4 regions of the Paenibacillus sp. FSL M7-0420 genome follow, and region 2 is predicted to be linked to each of the others. Evidence: predicted binding sites of a transcription regulator. Region 2 holds the regulator's gene; each other region holds the start of a gene.
What was found. The regulator Rex, encoded in region 2, represses fermentation and respiration genes when NADH is low (regulators of the CRP and FNR family bind a similar motif). The targets are predictions, from matches to a motif close to TTGTGAAATATTTCACAA.
Positions count from the first base shown of each region.

Region 1: adhE (bifunctional acetaldehyde-CoA/alcohol dehydrogenase) is a predicted target of Rex. The motif match lies at 2,137-2,154, and genes of this name have one in related genera.
Region 3: qoxA (cytochrome aa3 quinol oxidase subunit II) is a predicted target of Rex. The motif match lies at 2,462-2,479, and genes of this name have one in related genera.
Region 4: nirB (nitrite reductase large subunit NirB) is a predicted target of Rex. The motif match lies at 2,663-2,680, and genes of this name have one in related genera.

Region 1 covers NZ_JBBOCJ010000001.1:4,687,825-4,693,522, reverse strand. Annotated here, with positions in the region: gene MKX51_RS20260 (ABC transporter substrate-binding protein) at 1-1,413, shown strand, start outside; gene adhE (bifunctional acetaldehyde-CoA/alcohol dehydrogenase) at 2,230-4,851, shown strand; gene pflB (formate C-acetyltransferase) at 5,113-5,698, shown strand, end outside.
Region 2 covers NZ_JBBOCJ010000001.1:4,439,456-4,445,153, forward strand. Annotated here, with positions in the region: gene MKX51_RS18995 (aminoglycoside adenylyltransferase domain-containing protein) at 1-131, opposite strand, end outside; gene MKX51_RS19000 (cell wall elongation regulator TseB-like domain-containing protein) at 412-933, opposite strand; gene MKX51_RS19005 (amidohydrolase) at 963-2,264, opposite strand; gene MKX51_RS19010 (redox-sensing transcriptional repressor Rex) at 2,254-2,904, opposite strand; gene dinG (ATP-dependent DNA helicase DinG) at 3,061-5,698, opposite strand, start outside.
Region 3 covers NZ_JBBOCJ010000001.1:774,213-779,910, reverse strand. Annotated here, with positions in the region: gene MKX51_RS03335 (ABC transporter ATP-binding protein) at 1-516, opposite strand, end outside; gene MKX51_RS03330 (GntR family transcriptional regulator) at 509-898, opposite strand; gene MKX51_RS03325 (polysaccharide deacetylase family protein) at 1,092-2,246, opposite strand; gene qoxA (cytochrome aa3 quinol oxidase subunit II) at 2,746-3,762, shown strand; gene qoxB (cytochrome aa3 quinol oxidase subunit I) at 3,807-5,698, shown strand, end outside.
Region 4 covers NZ_JBBOCJ010000001.1:4,709,469-4,715,166, reverse strand. Annotated here, with positions in the region: gene MKX51_RS20355 (DUF6773 family protein) at 158-601, opposite strand; gene MKX51_RS20350 (helix-turn-helix transcriptional regulator) at 579-803, opposite strand; gene ric (iron-sulfur cluster repair di-iron protein) at 1,000-1,725, shown strand; gene MKX51_RS20340 (hypothetical protein) at 1,858-2,544, shown strand; gene nirB (nitrite reductase large subunit NirB) at 2,785-5,211, shown strand; gene nirD (nitrite reductase small subunit NirD) at 5,237-5,581, shown strand; gene MKX51_RS20325 (formate/nitrite transporter family protein) at 5,601-5,698, shown strand, end outside.

The DNA.
Region 1 (5,698 bases), 250 kb from region 2:
GCTTGCGGCGGCAATAATAACGGCAACAAGCCGGCGGCTGACGGGGGAGAAGCGACACCTGCACCAGCAGCAACCCAGGCGGCCGAAGAGTCAGCCACTCCGTCTGCAGCACCGGCTGACGATATCACCCAGAGAAAGGTAACAATCAAAATCCACTATCCAACGCCGGACCTGACCGAGGTGAGAGCGCAGGAGGATGACAAAATCAAGCGGTTCCAGGAAGTCTATCCGAACGTGGAGATCGTCAAGGACGACTGGCAGTATAATGTAAGCGAGATCGGGGTGAAGATGGCAGCGAATGAAGCGCCGACCTTCTTCAACACGTATGCCACCGAAGCCAAATTCCTGATTGAGAAGGGCTGGGTAGCCGACATCACCGATCTGTGGAACAACTATGAGTTCAAGGATCAGATCAACCCTGTGCTGCAGAGCCAGTTCATCATCGACGGCAAGGTGTATGGGGTTACCCAGAAGGGTTACGTCACTACAACAATGATCAACAAGAAGATGCTGGATGACAAAGGTGTAGCCGTACCTCCAATGGATTGGACCTGGGACGACATGCTGAACACAGCCAAAGGAGTCGCCGATCCCAAGAAAGGCATCTCCGGGATTGCGCCAATGGGCAAGGGCAACGAAGCAGGCTGGAATTGGACCAACTTCCTGTTTGAAGCAGGCGGGGAGATTCAGAAGATTGAAGGCGGCAAGGTAGTGGCAACCTTCAATTCCGAAGCCGGGATCAAAGCGCTGGACTTCTATAAGAAGCTGAGATGGGAAGCTGGGGCCGTTCCCCAGGATTGGGCGCTCGGCTGGGGCGATGCGGTAGGTGCCTTCCAGCAGGGCCGTACCGCGATGGTGATGGCCGGATCTGACGGTGTCATTGAACAGGCGCTTAATCAGGGCGGGTTCAAGCCTGAGGATGTGCTGACCTATCCAATGCCTGCGGCTGAGAAAGGCGGCAAGCATACCGGTGTTCTCGGCGGCGACTATCTGGTCATCAACCCTAACGCCAGCAAGGATGAGCAGGAGATGGCCTTCCGTTATATTACCTTCGACTATTTCTCGGATAAAGGCCTGGAAGCGCTCGATGCCATTCTGCAGCAGCGCAAGGCGGACGGCAAATACTTCATTCCGCCGCTTCTTGATTACTATGCCGCTGATTCCGAGTTCGGCAAGAAAACCAAAGCAGTGTATGACAAATACTCTGATATCGTATATCAATACAATACAGATATTATGGCTCTGCTCGACGGCAAACCTGAGGCGCAATACAACACCCAGGACTACTATGCAACCATGTCCAATGTCATTCAGGAGCTGTTCGCCAAGGAAGGCACGGACTCCAAGGCCCAACTCGACGCTGCAGCCGCAACCGTACAGAAGAAATTCTTCGATACCATTAAGGTGGAGTAGCCTGGGATGTCTCTTCCTAGACTTGGGGGAAGAGATGAATAAGGGGGACAGCGGAGATGCTGTCTCCTTTTTTTCCTTTCAGGAAATTATGCCAGTAACATTTTAAGAGGAATCCTGCCAAAAGTGCAACAATACTGCCCCAAAGAAGCGGTCAATGCTGAAATCCTGCACGAACTGCAACAAATTCAGCGCTAACGTGCTCTAAACACCGAAATTTGTGCAAATAATGCAACATTGTACTTGCAACCCGTAAAAGGTATATAGAAATCCTGCAAAAACTGCAACATTACTGCTCCTTAAAAGCGGCCGGTGAGAGAGGCATTAGCATGCGTTCACCCGCAGGGTAATTTTGTTCAAAGATAAGAATTTATGTGCTTTGCGCTATACAGCATCCTGATCATTCTCGCTGAAACGGTACCGTCCTCTAAAAGGGCGACAAAGCCGTTTCCACTTGTAAGCAGAGATTTATATTTATATTCACCGTCAGAGTAAGTCTATAGAAGAGCCATGGATAAACCGAGGTGACGGCTTGGCATTCATGAGCAGAATTCCTGAGGCCCGCCCGGCATCGCAAGGCAAAGTGGGCCATCAACACTGTAACCTGCCGTATTGCGTTCGCAGAATAGACAAATATCAATTAAATATTACATATAATATGGAAAAAACGCTAGTATATGATCGAATGAAAGCGCTTTGAAAACAACTCAAAAAAAACTTTAAACTTTGTGAAAGATTTCACTATACAAGGTGAAAAGGATGTGCTAAGATAAATGTATAGAAAGAAACAACCTAAAAATTGACAGGAGGACGAGGGAGATGGCAGTTAAAAACGAAGTCGCCGCCCAAGTGAAACAAACCACCGCTGAAGAGTACATTCAGGTTTTGGTGGATAAAGCAAAGAAAGCCCACGAGGCGTTCATGGGCCTGGATCAAGAGCAGACAAACACAATCGTTCATGCAATGGCGCTGGCCGGACTCGACAAGCATATGTACCTGGCAAAACTGGCTGTTGAAGAAACAGGACGCGGAGTATACGAAGACAAAATTACAAAGAACATCTTTTCCACTGAATATATCTGGCACGGTATTAAGTACGACAAGACTGTAGGCGTTATTGAGGATAACGCTTATGACAGCTTCCAGAAGATTGCTGAACCAGTCGGAATCATTATGGGTATCACACCGGTAACCAATCCAACATCCACCACGATGTTTAAGGCTTTGATTTCCGCTAAGACACGTAACCCTATTATATTCGGTTTCCACCCGTCAGCGCAAGAGTGCAGTGCGGCAGCAGCCAAAATTCTGCATGATGCAGGCGTAGCAGCAGGCGCACCTGAGAACTTCATCCAATGGATTGAGCTTCCTACGATGGACAAAACAAACGCACTGATGAACAATCCGGACGTTGCACTGATTCTGGCAACCGGCGGATCGGCAATGGTCAAGGCAGCTTACAGCTGCGGCAAACCGGCACTCGGCGTAGGTCCTGGTAACGTGCCTGCCTTCATTGAGAAGAGTGCTGATATTGATCAGGCTGTAACAGACCTTATCCTGTCGAAGACTTTTGATAATGGTATGATCTGTGCTTCCGAGCAGGCAGTTATCATTGAAGAAGCCATCTTCGATCAAGTGAAAAAGAAAATGATTGCAAACGGCTGTTACTTTGTGAACAAAGAAGAAGCAGCTAAGCTTACCAGCGGTGCAATGAACGTAGAGAAATGTGCGGTTAACCCGGCTATCGTTGGCCAATCCGCTGTGAAGATCGCTGAAATGTGCGGCATTCAGGTTCCTGCCGGAACGAAGATCCTGGTAGCTGAGCTTGAAGGTGTAGGTACTAAATATCCATTGTCCGCTGAGAAGCTGAGCCCGGTTCTGGCTTGCTACAAAGTGAAGAATGCTGACCAGGGTATCGAACGCGCAGCTCAAATCGTTGAATTTGGCGGCATGGGCCACAGCTCGGCTATCCATTCCAACAACGAAGAAGTAATCATGAAGTTCTCCAACCGTCTGCAGACCGGACGTATTCTCGTCAACTCGCCATCCACACACGGCGCAATCGGCGATATTTACAACACTAATATCCCTTCATTGACACTGGGCTGCGGATCTTACGGACGCAACTCGGTATCGCAGAACGTGACTGCCATCAATCTGATCAACGTGAAAAGGGTGAACCGTCGTACCGTGAATATGCAATGGTTTAAAGTACCTGACAAGATTTACTTCGAAAAGGGAGCCACTCAGTATCTGGCCAAAATGCCTGACATTACACGTGTAGCCATTATCACTGACCCTATGATGGTGAAACTGGGATATGTTGAAAGAGTTGAGCACTATCTGCGTCAACGTCAGACTCCTGTAGCCATTGAAGTGTTCTCGGAAGTTGAACCGGATCCATCGACAACTACTGTAGAAAAAGGCGCGGCAATGATGAACAGATTCCAGCCGGACTGCATTATCGCACTCGGCGGCGGTTCCCCAATGGATGCTGCCAAGGGCATGTGGCTGTTCTACGAACATCCGGATGCTGACTTCAACGGTCTGAAGCAGAAGTTCATGGATATCCGCAAACGGGTATACAAATTCCCTAAGCTCGGCAACAAAGCGAAATTCGTTGCGATTCCTACAACTTCCGGTACAGGTTCCGAAGTAACCTCGTTCGCAGTTATCACAGATAAGACTACGGGTAATAATACTAAGTATCCGCTGGCCGACTATGAGCTGACTCCAGACGTAGCTATTATCGATCCTGAGTTTGTATACAGCTTGCCAAGAACTGCAGTTGCCGATACAGGCATGGACGTATTGACACATGCAATCGAAGCTTATGTATCCGTAATGGCCAGTGACTATACCGATGGTCTGGCAATCAAAGCCATTCAGCTGGTATTCCAGTGGCTGGAGAAATCCGCACTGCAAGGCGACAAGCTGGCCCGTGAGAAAATGCACAACGCTTCGACACTTGCCGGTATGGCCTTTGCTAATGCATTCCTGGGGATTAACCACAGCTTGGCGCACAAATGGGGCGGACAGTATCACACCGCACATGGCCGCACTAATGCGATCCTGATGCCGCATGTTATTCGCTACAATGCCAAGAAGCCTACGAAGTTCGCTTCGTTCCCTAAATATTCGCACTTTGTAGCTGACGAACGGTATGCTGAAATCGCCCGTATTCTGGGATTGCCAGCACGCACTACCGAAGAAGGCGTAACGAGCCTGATCAATGCGATCCGCGACATGAACAAAAAACTCGGCATCGAAGAATCCTTCTCGGCGCTTGGTTTCGATCCTAAGGACTTCGAATCCCGTGTAGACTATCTGGCTGACCGTGCATTTGAAGACCAATGTACAACTGCCAACCCTAAAATGCCGCTGGTATCCGAGCTTGCTGATGTATACCGCAACGCATTCTACGGCAAATTCGATAACTAATTAACGGTTGCCTGGCAAAGAATAAGGTTAAAGGTTAATATGGGACTGGATGGAAGTGACAAATATCACCGAAAGAGTGATATTTGTCACAGTCCTTTTTCAGAAAATAAACTAAAATGTTTATATAGACAACGATCCCTGATATAAAGATGTGATTGTGAATTTTATAACAACTGTCAGCTACGGGATCACGAGACACGGGATTAACCTTCAAGCCCGCGATCTCTACAAATATACTAAATATAAATGGAGGGATTTAGCATGTCGGTGATTGAAAAAGAAGTACAAGAGGTTAAGTCTGGCTGGAGAAATTTCACAAAGGGTACATGGTCCAAGAAAGTTGACGTTAATAACTTTATTGCCAAGAACATCAAGCCTTATGAAGGAACTGAAGATTTCCTTGTAGGTCCTACCAGCAACACAACTGAACTGTGGAAGATTATCTCCCAGCTGAGTAAGGAAGAAAGAGAAAGAGGCGGCGTATGGGACGTTTCCCTCGATACTGTCTCCACTATCACTTCCCATGCTCCTGGTTACATTGACAAGGACAAGGAACAGATTGTCGGCGTTCAGACTGATGCGCCTTTCAGACGTTCCATCCAACCGTTCGGCGGTATCAAGATGATGATCGATGCTACTAAGGCTTACGGCTTCGAGCTTCCGCAGAATATCGTTGACATGTTCACGAACATCCGCAAAACGCATAACCAGGGCGTATTTGATGCATATACACCAGATATGAGAGCTGTGCGTAAATCCGGCGTAATCACAGGCCTTCCTGATGCTTATGGCCGCGGACGTATCATCGGCGACTATCGCCGTATTGCTCTGTATGGTATTGATTTCC
Region 2 (5,698 bases):
TCGATATCGCTGGTATCGGGGTGAAAACAGCCCATCGCCAGTGAGCCATGCACGTAAATTCCCGACAGATTCTCCCCCAGCTCCTCCTTGAACAGATCCACCGCCTGATACAAATATGCCAATATTTCCAATTTCATCAACCTCCTTGTTACATTCAACATGCAAGTTATTGATAGCAGATTAGGGATTACTTTTAATATATCAATTGATATATCTCAGAAGTGAAGGGGTACTGATTTCCTTCATCCCTCACCGTCAAAATAATAAAATAACCCCACAAAGTGGGGCTTTAGCGTAGGTGTTGACTCAGGTACTTTGCGGGGACCTCAAAACATATAAATTTATCTGTTAAAAAAACGGAAGAACAGATAAACTGTTCCCCCGCATGTATTCTTCCGCTGAGCGCTTAGCTTAGCGATTCGGCAGACTGTACCCCTCACCGATGGCGCTGCCATCCTTGAAGCGGTAGAAGCTGTAATAGAATCGCCCGTCTTTTTTGTAAAATAGCTGCCAGGCATATTCCCCGTTGTATACACCGGGCAGCAGCCGTTCGATCGTAATGTCCGGCAGCTGAGCGGCTATGATTCCGCGCATTTTCTCTTCTGAGGTGCCATTGCTCAGTTCCTCTGCATACAGGTCGTTGTCGCCTCCGGCAGGCTTGCCCTCCAAGGTGAAACGGACCCACACCATCAGATCGGTCCCTGCTTCATTTTTACCGGTCAGCACCCAGTAGATCTCATTCTCATTCCAGACAGATTTCTGGGCCTTGGTAACCTCTGTTAGTCCGGCACGCGCCCGGGCCAGCTCCTTGGCCTCACTCCGCTCGTTCCACTGGTCCTTCATAATGTAGGCATAGAACTGGCTTAGTCCGAACAGAAGGAGCAGCACCACGGTAATCCCCAGCCAGATCCATCTTCTCCTCTTCTTCTTCACCACGCTGCTTCCTTTCCCGTTCCCCTGAATTACCGTTTAAGCAGGCTCTCGAACGTCTCCTGTGCTTTGCGGCGGATGGCTTCCTCATCAAGTGTCAGGCATTGTCCATGCTTCACAACCTGCTGGCCGTTCACCCATACATGCTCCACATCCTTGGCACTTGCCGAATATACGGCATGGGAGAGCAGATCGGTATGCGGCAGCAGATGCGGCTGGTCAATATCAAGTGCGATGAAGTCGGCCTTCATTCCTGCGGCAAGCCGGCCTACCCCGCTTAGGAAAATAGACTGCGCCCCATACTCCGTAGCCATCAGAAGCGCCTCAGGAGCCGGTACCGCTGTGGGATCACCACTTACGCCCTTGTGAATCAGAGCCGCCAGCCTCATCTCTTCGAACATATCCAGATTGTTGTTGCTTGCCGCGCCGTCTGTACCCAGGGAGACCTTAATCCCGGCTCTCAGCAGTTCAGGAACACGCGCAACCCCGCTGGCCAGCTTCAGGTTACTGCCGGGGTTATGCGACACGCCAACGTTATGGCGGGCCAGAATCCCGATCTCTTCATCGTTCAGATGAACCCCGTGGGCAATGAGCGAAGGACGGGTGAACATCCCGAGCTTCTCCAGATGTGCGACCGGACGCAGGCCGTAGTCGGCCACATTCTGCTCCACTTCATGGCGCGTCTCGGACATATGGGTGTGCATTGGCAAGTCCAGATCATGGGCAGCCTGCACAAACTTCATGAAAAACTCTGGAGGACAGGTGTACGGTGCGTGCGGTGAGAGCATGGTCGTAATTCTGCCGTCAGCCTTGCCGTGCCAGTTACGGGCAAAAGCAATCGCCTCAGCGAGCTTGGATTGCTGTACCTCTTCCGGGCACAGCCCAATTACGCCGCGCATCAACACAGCACGAATACCGGACTGCTCGGTCACTTCCGCTACCCTGTCCATATGATCATACATATCGAGGAAGGTGGTTGTCCCGCCCTTCAGCATCTCCAGCACGGACAACGAGGTTCCCCAATATACATCATCACCAGTGAATTTCTCTTCCATCGGCCACATCTTCTCCTGCAGCCAAGACTGAAGCACCATATCGTCGCCGTATCCGCGCAGCAGTGACATTGCAGTATGACCATGGGTATTGACCAGACCAGGCATGAACAGCAGACGGCTGCCGTCTACGACCTGTGCGCCATCCTCCACTGCCGGCTCAGCTTCACCTATGTAAGTAATCAAATCATTCTCCAGGGTCATGTACCCGCTCAGAACCGGCTTGTCACTGCCCGGAACCAGGAAGTGCCCATTCTTGATTATCGTGATCTTACTGCTCATCTTCAGCCTCATCCTTTCCATCATGCAGATAATAGGCCAAGCTCTGCAGATCGGTGGTGAAATCTGCGGCATGAATCCGGATATTGGCAGGCGTCTTGAGAATAACCGGTGCAAAGTTCAGAATCGCCTCGATACCGGAATCGACAAGAATATCAGCTACGTTCTGGGCTTCGCTGTCGGGCACGGTAATAATCCCGATCCGGATGCCCTGCGAGCGGATTGTACTGCTTAGCTCCTCCATCGGCTGCACAACCAGCGAGTTGATCTGCTGGCCTACCTTCGGCGGATAGGCATCGAAGATGGCAGTAATCTTCATCGTATCCTTTAAGTAAGCGTTGTAGTTAGACAAGGCATGACCGAGATTACCGGCTCCAACCAGTGCAACATTAATTTGCTGGTCAAGCTTCAGGATATGGCGGATCTTCTCAATCAGATAAGATACATCATAGCCGATGCCTTTTCTGCCAAAATCACCGAAATAAGCCAAATCCTTACGGATCTGGGCGGGATTCAGATCAAGCTTCTGGCCCAGCTCCTGGGAAGAGACTGTGGAGATTTCACGTTTTTGGAGATCGTTCAGGAAACGCAGGTACACTGGGAGCCTGCGCACGACGGCCTCCGATATTTTATCCGATTTCATGTATTCTCCTCCTTCAAGTTGATGTAACATCACAAATTCGCTTCATGTAATGCCGATTATAGCAACCGTGCCCCGCCGCCTGCCGGAGTGGCAGGGCAGGCGGGAACGGATCTTCAGGTTAATCATGACTTATTAATAATAGCAATAGCAGATGAATTAGGAAACCCCGCCGTCATCCAGCCATTCGGCAATTCTCGGGACCATCTGCTCGGTGAGCATATGCTCCATCTTGGGACCGGGGAGCGAGTACAGGAAGTACTTTCCGTAATGCGATTCGATGACTCTGGTATCGTACACAATTACGATGCCCCGGTCCTGCGCCGTGCGGACCAGCCGCCCGAAGCCCTGCTTGAAGCGGATGACGGCCTGCGGCACGGACAGCTTCATGAACGGATTCTTCTTCTGTGCCTGAAGCAGCTCCGACTTCGCTTCTGCCAGCGGGTGATTCGGCGGCTGGAACGGCAGTCTGACAATCGCCAGGCAGGTCAATGCTTCTCCCGGGATATCCACCCCTTCCCAGAAGCTGCTGGTACCCAGCAAGACCGAAGCCGGGCTATCCTGGAAGCGGCGGATCAGCTTGCTCCGGCTGCCGCCTTCCACGCCTTGTCCCAGCACCGCGATATCCTGTGAGGCAAGTGCCTCCTTCAGCGGTTCATACACCTGGCGCAGCATCTTGTAGGAGGTGAACAGCACCAGCATCCGCCCCCGTGTTGTTACAGCTGTCTCGGCAAGGGAGTGCACGAGGGTGTCCACAAAGCGGGCATCCCCTATACTTCCCTTGACGCTCGGGAAGTCCCGGGGAATGACCAGGAGCGCCTGCTCACGATACTTGAATGGCGATGGAAGCAGTGCAGTCATCAGACGCCGCTGCTCGGCAGCCTCGCCAAGACCCAGGTTATCGATCATGAACTGGAAGGATTTATCCACGGATAAGGTGGCCGAGGTCAGGATAATGCTCTTCTTCTTATCGAAGAACAGCTCCCTAAGCTGGGTGCTGACATCTACGGGAACAGCATACATTTGCAGCGACTTACCCTTATAATTACCGCTTCCCTCCAGCCAATACACGATATTCTCATCGTTCAGGCTCATGAAGAAGCGGATCTGCTCTCTAATGGATGCCAGATCCTTGAATAACCCGCCGATATCGGTCACAAGGCTGTCTGAGGAGGATTGGCTGTCCGTGTCACGCATCTCACTGAGCATTTTGTCGCCCTTGCGGATGATATCGCTCAGACTGAGGTTCAGTGTATTCTCAAGGGCAGCCAGCTCCTCCCAATCCTTCGGCTTCTTGCCCGGCTGCAGGCGTGCCACCAGCTGGCCTGCTTCACCGGCCCCGGCATCGCTGCGCTCGGGCAGCAGGCTGAAGAGCCGGTCGCTGAGCGCATCCCAGGACTCCTTCACCGTCAGCAGATCTGGATAGATCCGGTCGATCACGCCGCTCCATTCTGAAGCCTGCTCACTGCCCGAAGACTGCAGACTCTGGCGGAGGGCAGGCAGCTGCCCGCTCCGGCTATCCTTATAGAGACGGGTGAGGGTATGGGCGAATGTGAAATATTTCATCTGCATGCCAAGATGCTTGCCGGCAATATCCTCCAGATGATGGGCTTCATCAATAACAAGATGGTCGTACGCCGGAAGAAGCTGATGCCCGGCTTTGACATCTGCGAACAGCTTGGAGTGATTGGTGACCACCACATCGGAGATCCCGGCTTCATGCTTGGCCCGGTGGTAATAGCATTTGCGGAACCAGGGACAGGCGCGTCCCAGGCAGGAGTCGGTATCACTGGCTACAGTCTCCCAGAAATCGCCGCCCCGCCCGCTTAAGTTCAGCTCCTCATCATCGCCGGTCGTCGTCTGGGTCAGCCAGACGAGCATTTGCGCAGCGGTGAGCGCTTCTTCCCTTGGACTCGTAAAGTCCTTTTTGTTCATTCTATGTTCGAACTTGCGCAGACACAAATAGTGCCCTCTTCCCTTAAAGATGGAGGCCTTGAACGGGAACGGCACAACGCTGGTTAAGAGCGGGATATCCCGCTCCCGCAGCTGATCCTGAAGGTTAATGGTATGCGTGCTGACCATCACCTTCTGATCACTTTTCACACTATGGTAGATGGCCGGAAGCAGATAACCCAGCGATTTGCCGGTGCCTGTTCCCGCTTCAATCAGCAGATGCTTGTCCTGCTCAAGCGCTGTAATGACCTCATGGATCATCAGCTCCTGGGCTTCTCGGCTCTCATACTGGGGAAGAACAGCCTTCAGCCGCTTGGTTACCTCATCCATATATTCTTCAAAGGTAATATTATCCAGCGGATTGACGCTTCCTTCCTCCCGTGGCGTAGCCAGCTCTGCCCAGTCCCCCACAGCCAGTGCAAGCTGGCGGTAGAAGCTCAGCTCACCTTCCGGCTGAAAGGTCTCCATCTCCCGCTCCCGCAGCAGACCGTCGAAATACCAGGCCAAATCACTGTCTTCGTCCGCGAACAGCTCATTCAGCCGCTGAATCGTCAAGAGCGGCAGACTCTGCAGCTCTTCCAGACATTTGAGCAGCACAATAGCCGTGGCAAGCGCATCACTGTCCGCCTGATGGGGACGGTCATGCGTAATGCCGAAGTGGCTGCTTACCGCGCCAAGCTGATAGGTGCTCAGCGAGGGAAAGCATATTTTGAGAAAATCGATCGTATCCAGAATCCGCCCCTGAAACGGCAGATAGCCGCAGCGGTCCAGCGCATTCTGCAAAAAATGAAAATCAAACGCGACATTGTGTCCGACGAGGACGACATCATCCAGCAGCGGCACC
Region 3 (5,698 bases), 3.7 Mb from region 2:
TTCCTGGAACAGCAGATTCTTGATCTGGCGGCGCATCACCGGGTCCAGGCCGTCGATCGGCTCGTCCATAATCAGCGCATCCGGCTTGCAGCTAAGCGCCAGCAGGAAGGCGGCCTGCCGCTGCATCCCCTTGGAGAAGCGGCTGAGCCTGCGCCGGGGATCGAGCCGGAACACTGTAACCAGCTCCTCATACCTTTTTTGGCTCCACTGTGTATAGATTGAGCGGTAGAATTCCGCCATACTCTTCATTGTGGCCTGCGGGAAGAAATACGGGCTGTCCGGCATGAAGAACAGACTGCGCTTCACCTCAGGTGATTCATAGACGGGCTGCCCGCCTACCTTGACACTTCCTGTATCCGGGCGATAGATGCCTGCAAGCATCTTAAGAAGCGTGGTTTTGCCTGCTCCGTTCGATCCCAGCAATCCGTAGATGGCCCCTTTGGGTACCGTCAGCGAAAGGCCGTTCACAGCCTTTTCCTCCTGAAAAATCTTGCTCACACCGCGTATCTCAATCATGGCTGCTCTCCTCTCTTCTCATATCCAGCACCTGGCGGTACAAGGAACTGATCTCTGTCTCCGTGAACCCAAGGTAGACTGCTTCTGCCATCAGCCGCAGCAACTCCTCCTTCAGCTCTGCCCGTTTGCTCTCACTCTGGCCCTGCTGCAACTCGGCTACGAAGTTGCCCTTGCCCTGCAGTGAATAGATATACCCCTCACGCTCCAGTTCCCTATAGGCCTTCTGTATCGTATTGGGATTCACGGTAAGCTGCGAGGATAACGCCCGCACCGAAGGCAGCTGTTCATCCGCCCGCAGAATACCATGCATAATCATCTCCTTCACCTTGTCGGTCAGCTGCTCATAGATCGGCTTGCGGCTGCGTACATCCAACTCGAACATGACAGTCCTCCTTTCATCTGATACTCCGGCTGCTGTATCATAGTGTATTAACTGTACTACTATTATTAATACAGTTGAAGGTTGATGTCAATCATTAACTTTTACTTTGTCTAGTTTCGGCGCAAAAAAAGAGCAAGCCTGCAGGAACAGATTGTCTCCCGGGCTTGCTCTTTGCTGTTGCTATAAGCAGTAATCAGCGTTTATCCTTCCAGAAATTGAGCGGCTCCATATCCTTCGTAATGAGCTTGAAGGTATAGCCTTCCTTCTTCAGCTTCTCCAGAATACGCGGCAGCACCTTGAGTGTAGCCTTCTGGTCATGCATCAGAATCACCGGATTGGTCTTGGACGCCTTCAGCTTGTTCACCTGATCCATCACGGTGTTATAGATTCTGTCGCTGTTCTGTTTGTATTTCCAGTCATAGGAATCCACGTTCCAGTCCCAGAGATGATAGCCCTGCGTCAGGACTTTATCCCTGAAGGACTTGGTGAAATAGGGCTTACTTCCGTAAGGCGTACGGATCAAGGTGGTGCTGGTTCCCGTCAGCTTCTTCAGCGTCGCATTGGCACCTGACATCTCGGCAAGCGCCGCTGCCGGGGAAGCATAGAACTTCTCCTGGCGATGGGTCACGCCATGCAGCGCTAAGCCATGGCCTTCCTTCGCAGTCCGCTTCACTTGAGCGGGGTGCTGATTCATATTGTTCCCCAGCATGAAGAAGGTTGCCTGTACGTCATATTTACGCAGGATGTCCAGCAGGTCGCCAGTCGTGGCTGACGGGCCGTCGTCAAAGGTCAGATAGACGGTCCGGCCAGGCTTGCCCGGCTCCGTGGGCTGAACCGGAGTGACTGGAGTTACCGGAGCCACTGGAGCCTTAGGCTTCAGCTCTGCAGCATATTTATCGGTGAAGGCTGCATCGGTAAGCTGCGCCGAGCCGTCCTTCACACGAAGTAAATATTTATCTCCCGCATAGGAAATGCTATACCCGAGGTACCCGCTGAGCTTCAGCGGAGCCATGAGTTTGCCGTCCTGTACGAAAGTGCTCATAGGCACGGCAGTCCCATCCTTCAGCACCGCACCTCCGTCCTTGCTCAGCAGGGTCAGCGAACCTGTCCCGCCGGCTACGTGAATCCTGTCCGTCAGTCCGGTAAGGGTCCATTTCAGCTCATCCGCAAGCGCGCGCAGCGGTACATAATAGGTGCCTTTTACGGATACAGCTTCAACCTTGCTTAATTTATCGTTGACTCCGAGTTTAAGAATAGTGCTATCACCTTTAGCGTCAGCCGGGACCTGCACAAGCCCCATAATTAGGAATAAAGACATGAATAAAAGCAGAATTTTCTTGATGCGCACAGCAGCAGTCTCCAATCTATGTATATTTGTCTATCACTTTATCATATATACTTTCAACGTAATTTGAGAGATTGTAACCGCAAGCTAAGAAATTGTTACTCTTATGCAATCATAAATGAGGGTTCGCCATTATTTTCAGAAAGCACGCAATTCTCGTCGAATGCTGTCACAGCAGGCGTTGCACGGTTAAAACAGCGGTTTTTGGCACAGAATAATTGTGACAAAATTAATAACAATATCGGAATTTTGAACAAAAATTGAACAACCTTAAAATTAGCTAAAGTGCGCCACTACAGTGATCTTTATCATACCCTTAGGGAGTTGTAACAATTTGATCACACATATTTAACTTGTTCGCCATTTTTAAGGTCTATTTTATATATTTATACAAAATATGTATTTTGCATTATGGGTAAGTAGTTCTTACTATAGATACAGATCAATGTACTCCCGTTAATGAACGGCGAATGAAAAGTAGTATTGAAGGAAGGAGTTCTATATGAAAAAAAAGGGACCGTTATACGCTTTGTTTCTAAGCCTGATCCTTCTCCTGCCGGGATGCAGCTCAATCGCTGTTCTGAACCCGAAGGGGCCGTCTGCAAGGACGTTATCTGACACCATTGTGCTCTCTATTCTTGTTATGCTCGGGGTTCTGGCTGTTGTCTACATTCTGTATATCTTTGTACTGGTAAAATATCGTGCGAAGAAGAGTAATGAGGGCTACATTCCTAAACATGAAGAAGGCAATGTGGTACTTGAGGCCATCTGGATCATTATCCCGATCATTATCGTAGCCTTCTTGTCCGTTGTTACCGTCAAGACGACTAACGAAGTGGAGAATGTGGCTGCGGACTATCAAGATCAGACTCCGCTGGTCATCTATGCTTCCTCTTCCAACTGGAAATGGCATTTCAGCTACCCTGAGGAAGGGATCGAGACGGTGAACTACGTGAATATGCCGGTGCATCGTGCGGTAGAATTCAGAATGTACTCGTTCGGCACCATTACCAGTCTCTGGATTCCACAGCTTGCCGGTCAAAAGTACGCCATGAGCGACATGCTGACAACGCTTCATCTCTCCGCTGATACGGAAGGCTCTTATATCGGAAAGAATGCTAACTTCAGCGGTAAAGGCTTCGCCCACATGGAATTCGAAGCGCTTGTACTTAGTAACAAGGGTTACGAGGACTGGGTGAAGGAAGTGAAGGAAACCGCACCTAAGCTGACTGAGGAAGAATTCAAAGGCCTGCTGGCCACGGATTACCTCGGACGCAAAACGTATTCCTCCACCCATCTGGAGTTCAGCCCTCCTCCGGGAAATCACGGAGATCATATGAGCGGCGGCGGCAAAGAGATGGATATGGACAACGGCAATCCGGAGCATCAGGATAACAAGGAAATTCATCCGTCTCCCGAGCCGTCCAGCGGAACGGAATTCGACAGCAAGCCTGATCCGGAAGTCGATCAGCCGCTGCCAAGCTCCCCTGTGGATGAAAGCACACATGAAGGACACTAGCTCTCTGAAGAGCTTAATGCAACACACTGAAAGGAGCTACCCTAATGGATTTGGACAAATTTAAGGTTCACGGCGAACCCTTGATATACGGGGCCATGATCAGTATTGCACTGGCAACCATCGGGATTCTCGTAGGGCTTACCTATTTCAAGAAATGGGGCTATCTGTGGCGCGAATGGCTGACCACGGTTGACCACAAAAAAATCGGGATCATGTACATCCTCGCGGCGCTGCTGATGCTGTTCCGCGGCGGTGTAGATGCGATGATGATGCGTCTGCAGACGGCTGCGCCGGAAATGAAATTCCTCGATGCGCAGCATTACAATGAGGTCTTCACCACCCATGGTCTGATCATGATTCTCTTCATGGCCATGCCTTTTATCATCGGTCTGATGAACGTAATCATTCCGCTGCAGATCGGCGCACGGGACGTTGCCTTCCCGCGGCTGAACGCCGTCAGCTTCTGGCTCTTCTTCATGGGCGCCATGCTGCTGAACATTTCCTTCGTCATCGGCGGCTCGCCGGATGCGGGCTGGTCAGCCTACTTCCCGCTGGCGAGTCTTGAATTCAGCCCGACCGTAGGGAACAACTACTACTCTCTGGCCCTGCAAATATCCGGTATTGGTACGCTGATCACCGGGGTTAACTTTATCGTAACGATTCTCAAAATGCGCGCACCAGGCATGACGCTGATGAAGATGCCGATGTTCACCTGGTCCGTACTCATCACCAACGTTATCATTGTCTTCGCCTTCCCGGTTCTTACCGTAGCGCTGGCGATGATGATGTTCGACCGCCTCTTCGGCTCCCAGTTCTTCACGATGGCCAACGGCGGGATGGATATGCTCTGGGCCAACCTGTTCTGGGTCTGGGGACATCCGGAGGTCTATATCGTTATACTGCCGGCCTTCGGGATATACAGTGAGATTATCGCCACCTTCTCGAAGAAGAACCTGTACGGCTATACCTCCATGGTATTCAGTATGCTGATCATCTCGCTCCTGTCCTTCCTTGTATGGGCGCACCATTTCTATACGATGGGTCAAGGGGCCATGGTCAACAGCTTCTTCTCTATTACAACGATGGCCATAGCGGTCCCAACCGGGGTCAAAATATTCAACTGGCTATTCACCCTGCGAAAGGGCAGGATTACCTTCACGACACCGATGCTCTATACGCTCGCCTTTATCCCGATCTTTACGATCGGCGGGGTAACGGGCGTCATGCTGGCAATGGCCAGCGCCGATTACCAGTATCACAATACGATGTTCCTGGTGGCGCATTTCCACTACGTGCTGATTCCGGGTGCCGTATTTGCCGTCATCGCCGGGTTCCACTATTGGTTCCCTAAAGTGTTCGGCTTCCGCCTGAACGAACGGCTGGGCAAGCATGCCTTCTGGTGGATCATCATTTCCTTTAACGTAACCTTCTTCCCGCTGTTCTTCCTGGGTCTCATGGGAATGACGCGGCGTATGTATACGTACTCTGAGGAATCAGGCTTCGGTCCGCTCAATATGCTGAGCTTCGTCGGGGCTGTCGGGCTCGCCATCGGCTTCGTGATCCTGGTCTACAATATCTACTGGAGTACACGCTACATGCCGAGAGATACGACCAACGACCCTTGGGATGGCCGGACGCTCGAATGGGCGACACACAGCCCGATCCCGCTCTACAACTTTGCGGTTGTGCCTAAGGTTGAGACGCGCGATGCTCTATGGTCTGCGAAGCATGAGAATATTCCATTGTATACAGACACTAAATACACCAAGATTCATATGCCAAGCAATACCGGCAAACCGTTCATATTGGGTGTAGTCTTCTTCTTCCTAGGCTTCTTCCTGGTCTTCAGCATGTGGATTCCGGCGATCGTCTCAGGGATTGGAATTCTGGTCGTACTGGCCTTCATGTCCTTCGATAAGGACCAGGGCTACTACAT
Region 4 (5,698 bases), 270 kb from region 2:
TTGGATTCCCCGATACAAACCGCTCTTCGCGGTAGAAATCCAAACACAAAGGCGATCGCTCCGCTCCTCCAGTTCCAAATTTCCCCTCCGCTTCTTTTGCTTTTTTGTTTAAATTCTTTATTTCTACTTCTAGTGACTCACAACAGCAAAAGCGGCTCTAGTCCGCCCGGTTATTCCTCCGCCGGATCAAGTACACGGTACTTAAGATGACCAGTCCTGCTGTAAGGGAAATGATCAGAATCACCTTCCCGTTCGCGCCGCTGGTAGCTGCTGATTGGGCGGCTGGATTCACGAAAGTAATGATAAGGATGCAGGCCGCCACCACAATCGCCAGAACTGCACCCGCTATGCTTCTCCCGTTCACTCCGCTTTGCCCGCCACCCGGTCCCACATATGCACCGCTCCAGATCAGCCGTACGAGATAGGAACCCACACCCAGCATGAAAATTGCGTAATTACCAAGCGGATATTCCAGCCACTTCATTCCGTAGTTGTGCAGCCCCATGTCTGCCAGCAATAAGAATGCCACCAAAAGAAATGCCTGATTCCCCGCCTTGTGCCGCTTCTGCAATTGTCTCTCATCCAGGTTCGTTCTGTTCATCCTTCGTTCCCTCCCAAAATAATTGATCCAGCGTCTTCCCAAGTGTTACACAAATGTCTATGCACAACCTCAGAGTGGGGTTATAATCACCGTTCTCAATCGCAATAATTGTCTGCCTTGTGACCCCCACGGCATCTGCGAGCTGTTTTTGCGACATGTCCTTTGCCGCTCTGGAGGCTTTGAGCCTCAGATTTTTCCCCATTCCCTCACCTCACGCATATTGTAAAATATATAAAACAAAATGTCTAGTATACTTAACATTTTAAAAACAAAAAGTTCGCGTTCATTAAAATTTGTTATATTCAGTGCGTACAATCACAAGTTCCGCCTAAGGCCAGTGATAAGGTGTAGAAGTGAAAGAAGCACAAACCTACATCTTAACCTGAGGAGGGGCCAACATGGCGTCCAATCAATTAAACGATACAACAATTCATCCCGGGTTCACCCCGGAAGCAATGGTCAGAGATATTGTTCTGCAGTTCCCCAAAGCAGCTGATTATTTCAAGGCACAACGGATCGATTTCTGCTGCGGAGGTGCAAAGCCGCTGGCTGAAGCCGCTGCCGAGAAGGGTCTTGACCCGGAAGCAATGGTTCAGGAGCTGAACACGCTGCAGCAGCAGCATCCGGTGCTGGAAGAGGATACCGCCTGGAACGAGGCTTCGTCAGAGGAACTGGTGGATTATATTGTGAACAAGCATCACCGCTACCTGCGTGAAGAGCTTCCGCTAATCAGCCAAAATGTAACCAAGGTGTTCCGCGTTCACGGTGAGGATTCACCGCACCTGGGAGAAATGCACCGCCTGTTCAATATGCTGCGTGAAGAGCTGCTGCAGCATACGGCAAAGGAAGAAGAGAGTGAATTCCCTAAGATGCTGGCCTACACTCAGAACCCAACCGAAGAAGGACTTGCTGAGCTGCGCGGATTGCTGCATAATCTGGAAGCCGAGCATGACGGGGCCGGAGAGATTCTGCGTGAGCTTCGCAGAGTAACTAATGATTACACGCCGCCCGCACATGCCTGCACAACATATCGCCTGACGTATGCCCGCCTTGAAGAACTGGAAGGCATGACCTTCGAGCATGTGCATCTGGAGAACAATATTTTGTTCCTGCGGTATCAATAGGACCTGCTGCATTGAATAAGTCCCTTCGGGGACTTTTTACTTTTTCTTCCGGCAGAAATGATTTGAGAACCCTTCCTCTATGCGTTATCCTTAAAGAGTCCGGGAAAATACATATGAAGGCGGTGCCGCGGGATGTCCACGAAATGGATGCGCTTCATGCTGTGCCTTCTCTTGCTGGCCGCGGCAAGCGGTTGTGGCTTGGGATCAGGGAATGGCGGCAGCAGTAACGGGGGACAGGGATTAACCTTTTCGGTCAAGGTAGGTGACAGCGAAATGGCCGGGAGCTCGGCCAGATTGCTTAACGAAGCTTACGTGCCCGGAAATTCAATGATAGAGCTGTTCAAGAAGAGCGGCGTTGTTACATTTTCAGCAGATGGAGCTAATATTCTTGAGGTGAATAAGGTCTCCCTGGGTCCGGATATGAGCTGGGAGGTTCAGGTGAACGGCAAGAAGGTTCAAGAGCTGAATACGACCCTGGAGCCGGGTTCGGCCATTACAATGACAGCAGGTCCTGCCGGAACCGGAAAGATGTTTCAGCCTGTTATCATCACTGTGAACGGGGGGAGCGAGCAGCCGGAGCTGACACATTCGCATGTGCTTTCTTTTATGCAGGATATGTCGGTCAAGGGACTGCTCAAGAACAGCGGTATGGTCCGGCTTGCCGAGGATAACCGGACGGTGCTCACCGTGATGGAATATACCCCGCTTAGCAGCGAGGAATGGAGACTGAAAGTCAACGATAAAGGTCTGCTCGGTAATGGAGTGGACATGAAGCTCAGTCCGCAGGACAAGCTGGAGATCTCTCTGGTACTGAAATAAGTGAATGAATGGATATCTGTGCGAAACTGCACGGGTATCCATTTTTTTTGAATAATATATCTCTGTGCTTCACGCCATAAGTTGTCCTATGTAAGAACGGGAGAAGTCATCTCCACTTGTGTGAAAAAATTCACATAAGGTGTGACTGTGGTCACACTTGCCAGGGAATTGGGGACAGTATAATTTCTCTATCAGGTAAAGTTATTGAAGAAATCAGAGTTTCTGAAGGAGGGTCTACCAGTGGCAGCGGAAAGAGAAAAGTTAGTGCTGATTGGGAATGGCATGGCGGGAGTAGGCACTATTGAGCAGATTCTGAAGCTGGGCGGCGCTTATGATATTACTGTCTTCGGCAGTGAGCCGCATCCCAACTATAACCGGATTATGTTGTCCTATGTACTTGAAGGCAGCAAAACGATTGAAGACATCATTCTCAATGATCTCGGGTGGTATGAGGATAATCATATTACACTGCATACCGGTACGACGGTTACCAGGATCGATGAACAGAACAAACTAATATTGACCGATAACGGACTGGCGGTTCCTTACGATAAAGCAATTATTGCCACAGGCTCAAATTCTTTCATTCTACCCGTACCCGGCAGCACCAAGGATGGGGTAGTCGGCTTCCGCGATATCGCGGACTGTGATGCGATGCTGGCAGCAGCGAAGCAGTACCGCACGGCGGCTGTAATCGGCGGAGGATTGCTAGGTCTTGAAGCTGCGAAGGGCCTGGTCAATCTGGGCATGGATGTTACCGTTGTGCATCTGCTGGAGGATCTGATGGAGCGTCAGCTGGACCGTACCGCTTCTTCCATGCTACAGGCAGAGCTTACGCGTCAAGGTGTGAAATTCGCCATGGGCAAGCAGACGGTCGAACTGACCGGCGAAGAACGGGTGACCGGTCTGCGCTTCAGTGACGGCAGTGAACTGCCCGCAGAGTTTGTAGTGATGGCTGTTGGAATCAAGCCGAATGTCCAGCTTGCGAAAGACAGCGGAATCACCGTTAACCGCGGGATTGTAGTTGACGATTATATGCAGACTTCTATGGCTGATGTGTATTCTGTCGGCGAATGTACAGAGCACCGGGGAACCTGCTACGGACTCGTCGCACCGTTATTCGAGCAGGGCATGGTTCTCGCCAAGCATCTGTCAGGTAGTCAGACTCCAGGCTATGAAGGTTCAGTTGTAGCAACCAAGCTCAAAATTTCCGGGGTAGATGTATTCTCGGCTGGTGAATTCACCGAAACGCCGGAGCATACTGTCATTTCTGCCAAGGATGAATGGAAGCGAACCTACAAGAAGATTTTGCTTAAGGATAATGTGATTGTCGGTGCCGTTCTATTCGGTGATGTAACGGAATCTGCCAACCTGCAGAAGCTTGTGAAAAACAGCACAGAGATGACCAATGAAATCTATGATGAGGTTATGGGCACAAGCTGCTGCGGCGGAGGCGGAGCCAAGAAAGGCATGTCTGTTGAAGCGATGGCCGACGAAGAAATCGTCTGCGGCTGTAACGGCGTAACCAAAAAAGCGATTGTGGATGCTGTTACGGAGAACGGCTTCACTACGGTGGATGAGATCAAAGCCTGTACGGGTGCAACCCGCTCCTGCGGCGGCTGTAAGCCGGTGGTGGAGCAGATTCTGCAATTCGTTCTCGGAGACAGCTTCCAGCAGAGCGCCAAGCAGGGAATCTGCAGCTGCACCCCGCTTAGCCGGGATGAGATCGTTGCCGAGATTACGGCGAAAGGCCTCCGGACCACCAAGGAAGTCATGCATGTCCTGGACTGGAAGCAGGCAGAAGGCTGTTCCAAATGCCGCCCTGCAGTGAACTATTATCTGGGCATGATCTACCCGGACACTCATGAGGATGAGAAGGAATCCCGGTTCGTCAATGAACGGATGAGCGCCAATATTCAGAAGGACGGAACGTATACAGTTATACCGCGGATGTATGGCGGGGTGACCACTCCTGAGGATTTGAAGCGGATTGCCGATGTGTCCCTGAAGTATGATGTGAAGGTTGTGAAGGTGACGGGCGGACAACGCCTGGACCTGATCGGTGTCAAAAAAGAAGATGTGCCTAAGGTGTGGGAGGAGCTGGATATGCCGTCCGGCTATGGTTATGCGAAGTCGCTGCGTACGGTAAAAACATGTGTGGGTTCGCAGTTCTGCCGCTTTGGCACACAGGATTCGATGGGCATGGGCGCTATGCTTGAGCGTAAATATGAGCGGCTGGATATGCCGGCCAAATTCAAGATGGCGGTTAACGGCTGTCCGCGTAACTGTGCAGAGTCCTGCACGAAGGATATCGGGATTGTCGGCAATGACGGCGGCTGGGAAGTATTCATCGGCGGCAATGGCGGGATTAAGCCACGGATCGCAGATGCCTTCTGCAAGGTGAAGACCGACGAGGAACTGGTTGAGGTCTGCTCCGCAGTCATCCAGTACTACCGTGAGACCGGCAACTACCTGGAGAGAACCTCCGAATGGGTTGAGCGTATGGGTCTTGAGCATATCCAGACAGTGGTTATGGGCAATGACGACAACCGTAAAGAGCTGGCGGCACGTATTGACTTTGCCCTGGCCCAGGTGAGAGATCCTTGGCGGAAAATGCTGGACGACAAAAACACCCGCACCGCGCTGTTTGAAGAGACACAGGTATAGTTCAAAGGGAGAGGGAGAGAGCATAATGGAACGGAGTAATCGGGAATATACGATAGGCAGAGTGGAAGATTTCATGCTGCAGATCGGCCGGGTAATTCATGCAGGAGACGTCGAATTAGCGATATTCCGCACATCGGACGGCGCAGTCTATGCGGTCCGCAACCACAGTCCCCACCCGAAGGGCGGCCCGCTCGCGGAAGGCATTGTATCAGGCTATTATTTATATGATCCGCTGCATGACTGGAAGATCGACCTTCGCACCGGAGAGGTTCAGGCACCGGACCGGGGGCAGGCAGAAGTCTATCCGGTTACAGTAGAGGGCGGAGTGGTTAAGGTCACTCTGCCTGCGGCAGTAACAAACCTAAATTAAAGGAAGAGCAGGTGCGGATATGTTTACGCAGAGCGTAGAGAATATCGTTGAGACAGCCGTAGGGAAGCGCGACAAAATGAATGAGAGTCTGCCCAAATATTTTTTGGCGGCCCTCCT